Alloalcanivorax dieselolei B5: one gene and its partner. Each later gene encodes a partner of the first gene's protein in a complex. Links are inferred from orthologs where the notes say so. Each region holds a gene or a part of one and is shown on either strand. Other genes may lie near its edges.

Region 1 (3,903 bases):
CCAGCACCGCCGGCGCGCCGCCCCGGATTTCCGCCAGTTTGGCATCCAGGCTGCCCTTGCGGCGGGTGGTATCACGATCGATGCGGACCACCGGCGCCTGGCAGTGATCACTTAACAGGGCCTCCAGTTTTTCCGTGCCGGCGCCGGCGTCAATCAGATTGCTGGAGCCGCATTCCGGGCAGCGGCGTGGTACCCGCTGCTGATGATCGCAATGGTGGCAACGCAACTGCGACAAGCTGCGATGCCAGGTCATGACGCTGTCGCAGCGCGGGCATTCCGCCTGCCAGCCGCAATCCCGGCACAGGATCACTGGGGCGAAGCCGCGCCGGTTGAGGAACACCAGGGCCTGCTCGCCACGGCGCACGGTGTCTTCGATGGCGGCCAGGGCGGAGGGCAGCAGGGGCGCGTCCGGGGCGGCATCGCGGGCATCCAGCAGCTCGATATCCGGCAGCGCGGCGCCGCCCGCCCGTTCGCGCAAACGCAGCCACTGGTAGCGGTCGGTGTGGGCCAGATGCAGGGTTTCCAGGGCCGGAGTGGCGCTGCCGTGGACCACCGGAATATTCCATTGGCGGGCGCGCCAGGTGGCCAGATCCCGGGCGTGATAGCGCAAACCGTCCTGTTGTTTGAGGGATCCGTCGTGGGCTTCGTCGACGATGATCAGCCCCGGAGAATGCAACGGTGTGAATATCGCCGAGCGGGTGCCGATAATGATGCGTGCCCGGCCTTCGCCGGCGGCAAGCCAGGCTTCCAGCCGCTCGCGGTCGTTCAGGCCCGAATGCATGACCGTCACCGGCACCGCGAAACGTTGGCGGAAACGGCGCAGTGTCTGCGGCGTCAGGCCGATTTCCGGCACCAGCACCAGTACTTGATGGCCGGCCGCCAACACTGGCGCCATGGCTTGCAGATACACTTCGGTTTTGCCGCTGCCGGTGACGCCATCCAGCAGAAACGGCTGAAAACCGCTGGCCTGATTGATCGCTTCGATCGCCAGACGCTGCTCCGGGCTGGCGCTCAGAGCAGGCTCGGCCAGCACATCCGCTGGCAGCGGCGGGACCTGGGGCAGGTGCTCTTCGCGCTCCGCCCACTGCTTCTCGCGCAGGGCCTGGAGCGCCGGACGCGATACCGACAGTGCTTCCAGCATGGCCGGGGTGAGGCCGTCCGGGTGTTCGGCCAGCAGGGCCAGGGCTTCCTGTTGGCGCGGCGCCCGCTTCAGGCGGTCCGGCGTCACGTGCCGGCCGCGATCGGTGATGCGCCAGCGGATCTCGGCGTCCGGCCGTGCCGCCTGCCCTTGGCGCAGCAGCGTCGGCAGCACGAAGTTCAGTACTTCGCCGAGGGGATGGTGATAGTAGCCGGCGGCCCATTCGCACAGGGCGTAGAGCCGCTCATCGATGATCGGCGCTTCGTCGAGTACCTGTTTGACCGGTTTGAGGGTCTTCAGGCTACTGGGCTGATGGCCGTGAACCACGCCCACCAGGGTCCGTTTGCCGAACGGCACTTCCACCCGGGCGCCACGGGGCGGCACCGGCGTCTCCGGTGGCAGGGAATAGTCAAAACAGCCTGGCAGGGGGACCGGCAAGGCAACCTGTAAGGAGGAGAGCGGCACGTGGAAATCCGGAAAACAGCGGTTACAGCTTGCGCATCGGGCGCAAACTGATATAGTTCGCGTTCACTTTTCCCGGCGTAAGCCAGTGTGGTGCCCGGCCAAGATCGGGTAGCGACACGCAATGGAGCCCAGTTATGAAAGCAGACATTCATCCTGAATACCAGGACGTGGCGATTTCCTGCAGCTGCGGAAACGTCATCCAGACCCGGTCCACCCGTGCGGGTGATTTTTCCGTGGACGTATGCTCCGCCTGCCACCCGTTCTACACCGGCAAGCAGAAGCAGGCGGACAGCGGCGGTCAGATCGACAAGTTCAAGCAGCGCTTTGGTGTGGTGCGCTCCAAGAAGAACTGATCGTTCTCATTGCTTGGCGTTCCACCTGTAAAAAGCACCCGGAAGGGTGCTTTTTACGTTCATCGGCAGCATTGTTTTACACAAATGACGGTTTTGCATCGATAGTGTTGATATCGATGGAAATTTACGTCGATTGATATTTATTTGGCCAATATAGTGTTTTAAAGCCCGTTTCGGGGAGCGGAGACCACCATGTCCGAGGATTTCAAGAAGGCGGCCCTGGATTATCATGCCAAACCACGTCCAGGGAAGATCAGCGTCGAGGTGACCAAAAGCGCGAAAACCAGTCGTGACCTCAGCTTGGCCTATAGCCCCGGCGTAGCAGAACCGGTGCGTGAAATCGCGCGCGAACCGGAGCTGGCTTACCGTTTTACCGCCAAAGGCAACCTGGTGGCGGTGATCAGTGATGGCACCGCCATCCTGGGATTGGGCAATCTGGGCGCGCTGGCTTCCAAGCCGGTGATGGAAGGCAAGGGCATCCTGTTCAAGCTGTTCGCCGGCATTGATGTGTTCGACATCGAAGTGGAAGCGGAGGATCCGCAGGCGTTCATTGATACCGTGGTGCGCATTCATACCACCTTTGGCGGTATCAACCTGGAAGATATCCGTGCGCCGGAATGCTTCGAGATCGAACGCGTACTCAAGGAAATCTGCGACGTGCCGGTGTTCCATGATGATCAGCATGGTACCGCCATCGTGGTCGGCGCCGGGTTGCTCAACGCGCTGGAAATCCAGAACAAGCGCATCGGGGATATCAAGGTGGTGTGCGTCGGTGCCGGCGCCGCCGGTGTTGCTTCCGTGCGGTTGTTGATTGAAATGGGCGCGCGCAAGGAAAACATCCTGGTATTGGACCGCAAAGGTGTGATCCACAACCGCCGTGATGATCTTAACCAGTACAAAGCGGCGCTGGCCAACGACACCGACAAGCGCACTCTGGATGACGCCATCGAGGGCGCCGATGTGTTCATCGGTGTGTCCGGCCCGGATATGCTGACGCCGGAAATGGTGAAGAAGATGGCCGACAAACCGATCATCTTCGCGCTGGCCAACCCGGACCCGGAAATCCGCCCGGAAGTGGCCAAGGCCGCCCGTGCCGATGCCATCATCGCTACCGGCCGCTCCGACTATCCGAACCAGGTCAATAATGTTCTGTGCTTCCCGTACATGTTCCGCGGAGCCCTGGACGTGCGCTCCACCTCCATCAACGAGGACATGAAGCTGGCGGCGGTTCACGCCATCGCCGAGCTGGTCCGTGAGGCGCCGCCCCAGGAGGTACTGGAAGCCTATGGTGGCGAGCCGTTGAACTTCGGTCCGGAATACATCATTCCCAAGCCCAACGATCCGCGCCTGCTGGGCCGGGTCTCCGCCGCCGTGGCCCGTGCCGCGGTGGATTCCGGCGTCGCCCGCAAAGGCTACCCGTCTCACTACCCGCTCAAGTCCCTGGACGATATCTTCCCGGAACTGTAAGGCGTGTCGCCGCTGCCCGATTCAGTTGGGCAGCACTTTTGGGGTGGGTCCTTCAGGCAGGGGCGCGCGGTGGCCTGGTTCGCGAAGTGAGGGCGTGGTGGGTCACTCTTCTCCCTCCGGCAGTGGTTTCGGCGACACGGCCTGGCTGGCATTTTCGCTGATGATGCGCTCAGCGACCGCCTCTATCGAATTACGGCTGTCCATCGCTGCTTTCTGCAAATAGCGGTGGGTCTGGCTCATCTCCATTTTTTGCACATGGCATAGGATGATCTTGGCCACCTCGACGGTGGAAAGCGCAAGATGGCGGTTCTCGGTCTCGGCGATGCGTTGGATATTCTGGCGCCGGCGCTGTCGGACATCGCGGCTGATCATGAGATTCGTGAGAAGGCCGAAGGGCTTGACCGGCCGTTCGATCACCGCGGCGGCGCGCAGCTCCAGTACCATCTGCAACGTCGAGGGGTCCTCGTAACCGACCAGCGC
Region 2 (3,802 bases), 220 kb from region 1 along the record:
TGATCTTGAGCATTGCCTTAACCCGCCTTTAAAGAACTTCCGGTGCCAGGGAGATGATCTTCATGAACTGGTCATTACGCAGTTCACGGGTCACCGGCCCAAAAATCCGGGTGCCGATCGGAGCCTTGTTGTTGTTCAACAGGACCGCGGCGTTTTCGTCAAAACGAATCACAGAACCATCGGGGCGACGCACACCACGACGGGTACGTACCACGACAGCGCTCATCACGTCGCCTTTTTTAACACGACCACGCGGAATCGCTTCCTTTACTGTGACCTTGATGATGTCACCAATGCCTGCATAGCGGCGGTGGGAGCCACCCAGCACCTTGATGCACTGCACTCGACGAGCACCGCTGTTATCGGCGACTTCGAGCATGGTTTCGGTCTGAATCATCGCTTACTCTCTCCAACTCCTGCCCTGTGCAGGCAGCCACAGCATTCTCTCATCAGGCCTGAACGGCCTGCTCCACTACGCTGACCAGCATCCAGCTTTTACGCTTGGACAGCGGACGGCATTCTTCGATGGTGACCAGGTCGCCTTCGCCACACTGGTTTTGCTCATCGTGAGCCATCAGTTTGGTAGAACGCTTGATGATCTTGCCATAAATGGGGTGCTGTACCCGGCGCTCAACCAATACGGTGATGGTCTTATCACCTTTACTGGAAATCACTTTACCGGTAACGGTCCGGCGCAGTTTCTGTTTCGACTCTGCCATGATTAGTTACCCTGTTTTTCCCGCAGAATGGTCTTCACACGTGCAATATCACGGCGGACCGTCCCAAGCTGATGGGTTTGGGAAAGCTGACCGGATGCTTTCTTCATGCGCAGCTTGAACTGTTGTTCCAGCAGCTCAAGGTGCTGCTCGCGCAACTGCTCAACACTTTTTTCTTTCAGTTCGCTCGCTTTCATGGCTTACATCACCGTCCGAGTCACGACACGGGTGCTGACCGGCAGCTTGGCCGCGGCCAGACGGAACGCTTCACGCGCCACGTCTTCGGAAACACCTTCCATTTCGTAGAGCATGCGGCCCGGCTGAATCTGGGCTACCCAGTACTCCACGCTACCTTTACCTTTACCCATCCGCACTTCGAGCGGCTTCTGGGTAATCGGCTTATCGGGGAAGACCCGAATCCAGATCTTACCGCCACGCTTGATGTGACGGGTCATGGCCCGACGAGCCGCTTCGATCTGACGCGCGGTGATCCGGCCACGGCCGGTGGCCTGCAGGCCGATGGTGCCAAAAGACACCTTGTTGCCGCGCTGTGCCAGGCCACGGTTACGGCCCTTATGAATTTTCCGGAATTTGGTACGCTTCGGCTGCAACATCGTTCGTTACCTTTTAACCACGGCCGCGTTTTTTCGCGCCCTTGGACTGCTTCTGCTCTTCCTGAACCTGCTCCATGCCACCAAGCACTTCGCCACGGAAGATCCAGACCTTCACACCGATGGTTCCGTAGGTGGTCTCAGCACGCACGTTGGCGTAATCGATGTCCGCACGCAGAGTATGCAGCGGCACGCGACCTTCACGGTACCATTCCGTACGAGCAATCTCGGCACCACCCAGACGACCAGAAAGCTGGACCCGAATACCTTGGGCACCGGCCTTGAGCGCGTTTTGCACCGCACGCTTCATAGCGCGGCGGAACATAACGCGGCGTTCGATCTGGCCAGCGATATTATCGGCTACCAGACGGGCATCCACATCGGGCTTACGCACTTCCTCGATGTTGATGTGCACCGGCACACCCATCTTGGCAGCGACGTCGCGACGCAGGCGCTCAACGTCCTCGCCCTTCTTGCCGATCACGATCCCCGGACGTGCCGTGGAGATGGTGATGCGAACGTTTTCGGACGGACGCTCGATCTTAATTCGGCTCACCGAGGCATTCTTGAGGCGCTTGAACAGATACTCACGCACCTCGAGATCGGTTACCAGGCAGTCAGCATAGGTCTTGGGACCCGCATACCACAGGGAGTTGTGCTCCTTGACGATGCCCAGACGAATACCGATCGGATGAACTTTCTGACCCATCTGGTTACTCCTGACCTTCCGAGACTTTTACAGTGATGTGGCAGGTACGCTTGAGAATGCGATCCGCCCGCCCTTTCGCGCGGGGCCGAATACGCTTCATCGACATGCCTTCATCCACGTAGATGGTGGATACTTTCAGCTCATCCACATCGGCGCCGTCGTTGTTTTCCGCGTTAGCAATCGCGGACTCCAGCACCTTCTTAACAATCTTGGCCGCCTTCTTGGGGCTAAAGGCGAGAACATTCAACGCCCTTTCCACCTCCAGACCTCGGATCTGGTCGGCCACCAGGCGGGCTTTCTGAGCCGAAATTCTTGCGCCCCGCAGACGGGCTGCAACTTCAGTCGCCATGGCTGTCACCTTATCGCTTAGCCTTTTTGTCCACGATATGCCCGCGGAAGTTACGGGTCAGGGCGAATTCGCCCAGCTTGTGGCCCACCATGTGCTCGGAAACCAATACCGGAACATGCTGACGGCCGTTATGTACCGCGATGGTCAAACCCACCATCTCCGGGATGATCATGGAGCGACGGGACCAGGTTTTGATCGGCTTACGGGAGCCGGCTTCCACCGCTTCTTCCACCTTCTTCAACAGGTGGTGATCCAGAAACGGACCTTTTTTCAGTGAACGTGGCACAGCCTGAACCTCTCTCTATCCCTTACTTACGACGGTCGCGCACAATCATCTTGGAGGTGCGCTTGTTGGTACGGGTTTTGTGGCCCTTGGTCGGTACACCCCAGGGGGTTACCGGATGACGGCCACCGGACGTACGCCCTTCACCACCACCATGGGGGTGATCCACGGGGTTCATGGCCACACCGCGAACAGTGGGTCGAACACCGCGCCAGCGGGTTGCGCCGGCCTTACCCAGCGAGCGCAGGCTGTGCTCACTGTTGGATACTTGCCCGATGGTGGCGCGGCACTCAGCGTGCACCTTACGCATTTCGCCGGAGCGCAAACGCAGGGTTACATACTGTCCATCCTTCGCCAGCAGCTGGACAGAAGTACCCGCGGAGCGAGCCAGCTGACCACCTTTACCGGGCTTCAGTTCCACATTGTGAATCGTGGAACCCAGCGGAATGTTGCGCAGCGGCAGAGCATTACCCACCTTGATCGGAGCATCTTCGCCGGACTGAACGCGGTCGCCGGCTTTCAGATCTTTCGGCGCCAAAATGTAACGACGCTCGCCATCCAGATACTTCACCAGCGCGATGTGCGCGGAACGGTTCGGATCGTATTCCAGACGCTCCACCACACCCTGGACACCGTCCTTATTACGACGGAAATCCACTACGCGGTATTTCTGCTTGTGACCACCACCTTTATGACGGGTGGTGATACGGCCGTTGTTGTTACGGCCGCCATTCTTGGCCTTGGCTTCCAGCAAGGGCGCGTAGGGAGCACCTTTGTGCAGCTCCTCGTTGACCACCTTTACGACAAAGCGGCGGCCCGGAGAAGTCGGCTTGGTCTTAACAATCGCCATGATTACTTACTCCCTTACCTTACTCAGCGCCCAGGAAGTCAATATCCTGGCCTTGTTCAAGGGATACGTAGGCCTTCTTCCAGTCGCTACGCTTACCGGCGACACGACCGAAGAACTTGCGCTTGCCTTTCACGTTCAGAGTCCGAACGTTGCGCACCTTGACCTCGAACAGAGCTTCCACGGCAGCTTTGATTTCCGCTTTGGTAGCGTCTTTTGCCACTTTGAAAGCGAAGGCATTGCTACTCTCGGTCGCGTCGGTGGCCTTTTCGGAAAAGTGCGGTGCA

The links. Proteins that work in one complex are often made in the same cells at the same time.
Region 2: rpmE (region 1) and rplV share a complex: the UniProt entries of both Bacillus subtilis proteins name them as parts of the 50S ribosomal subunit. The link is inferred for Alloalcanivorax dieselolei B5 from one-to-one orthologs.

The regions. Positions count from the first base shown.
Region 1 is NC_018691.1:4,418,669-4,422,571, reverse strand. The notes cover bases 417-3,346. They hold rpmE (50S ribosomal protein L31), read left to right. Parts: upstream 417-1,737; coding sequence 1,738-1,956; downstream 1,957-3,346. Other genes in these bases: B5T_RS19790 (malic enzyme-like NAD(P)-binding protein), read left to right, coding at 2,149-3,346; B5T_RS19800 (primosomal protein N'), read right to left, coding at 417-1,603. Also shown: more of B5T_RS19800, read right to left, coding at 1-416; more of B5T_RS19790, read left to right, coding at 3,347-3,423; B5T_RS19785 (ANTAR domain-containing response regulator), read right to left, coding at 3,526-3,903. UniProt on the Bacillus subtilis protein: Binds the 23S rRNA. While neither of the L31 paralogs is essential, this protein seems to function as the main L31 protein.
Region 2 is NC_018691.1:4,197,457-4,201,258, forward strand. Bases 714-3,542 are described here. They hold rplV (50S ribosomal protein L22), read right to left. Parts: upstream 2,386-3,542; coding sequence 2,041-2,385; downstream 714-2,040. Other genes in these bases: rpsQ (30S ribosomal protein S17), read right to left, coding at 714-719; rpmC (50S ribosomal protein L29), read right to left, coding at 722-913; rplP (50S ribosomal protein L16), read right to left, coding at 917-1,330; rpsC (30S ribosomal protein S3), read right to left, coding at 1,344-2,036; rpsS (30S ribosomal protein S19), read right to left, coding at 2,396-2,671. Also shown: rplX (50S ribosomal protein L24), read right to left, coding at 1-13; rplN (50S ribosomal protein L14), read right to left, coding at 29-397; more of rpsQ, read right to left, coding at 450-713; more of rplW, read right to left, coding at 3,543-3,802. UniProt on the Bacillus subtilis protein: This protein binds specifically to 23S rRNA; its binding is stimulated by other ribosomal proteins, e.g. L4, L17, and L20. It is important during the early stages of 50S assembly.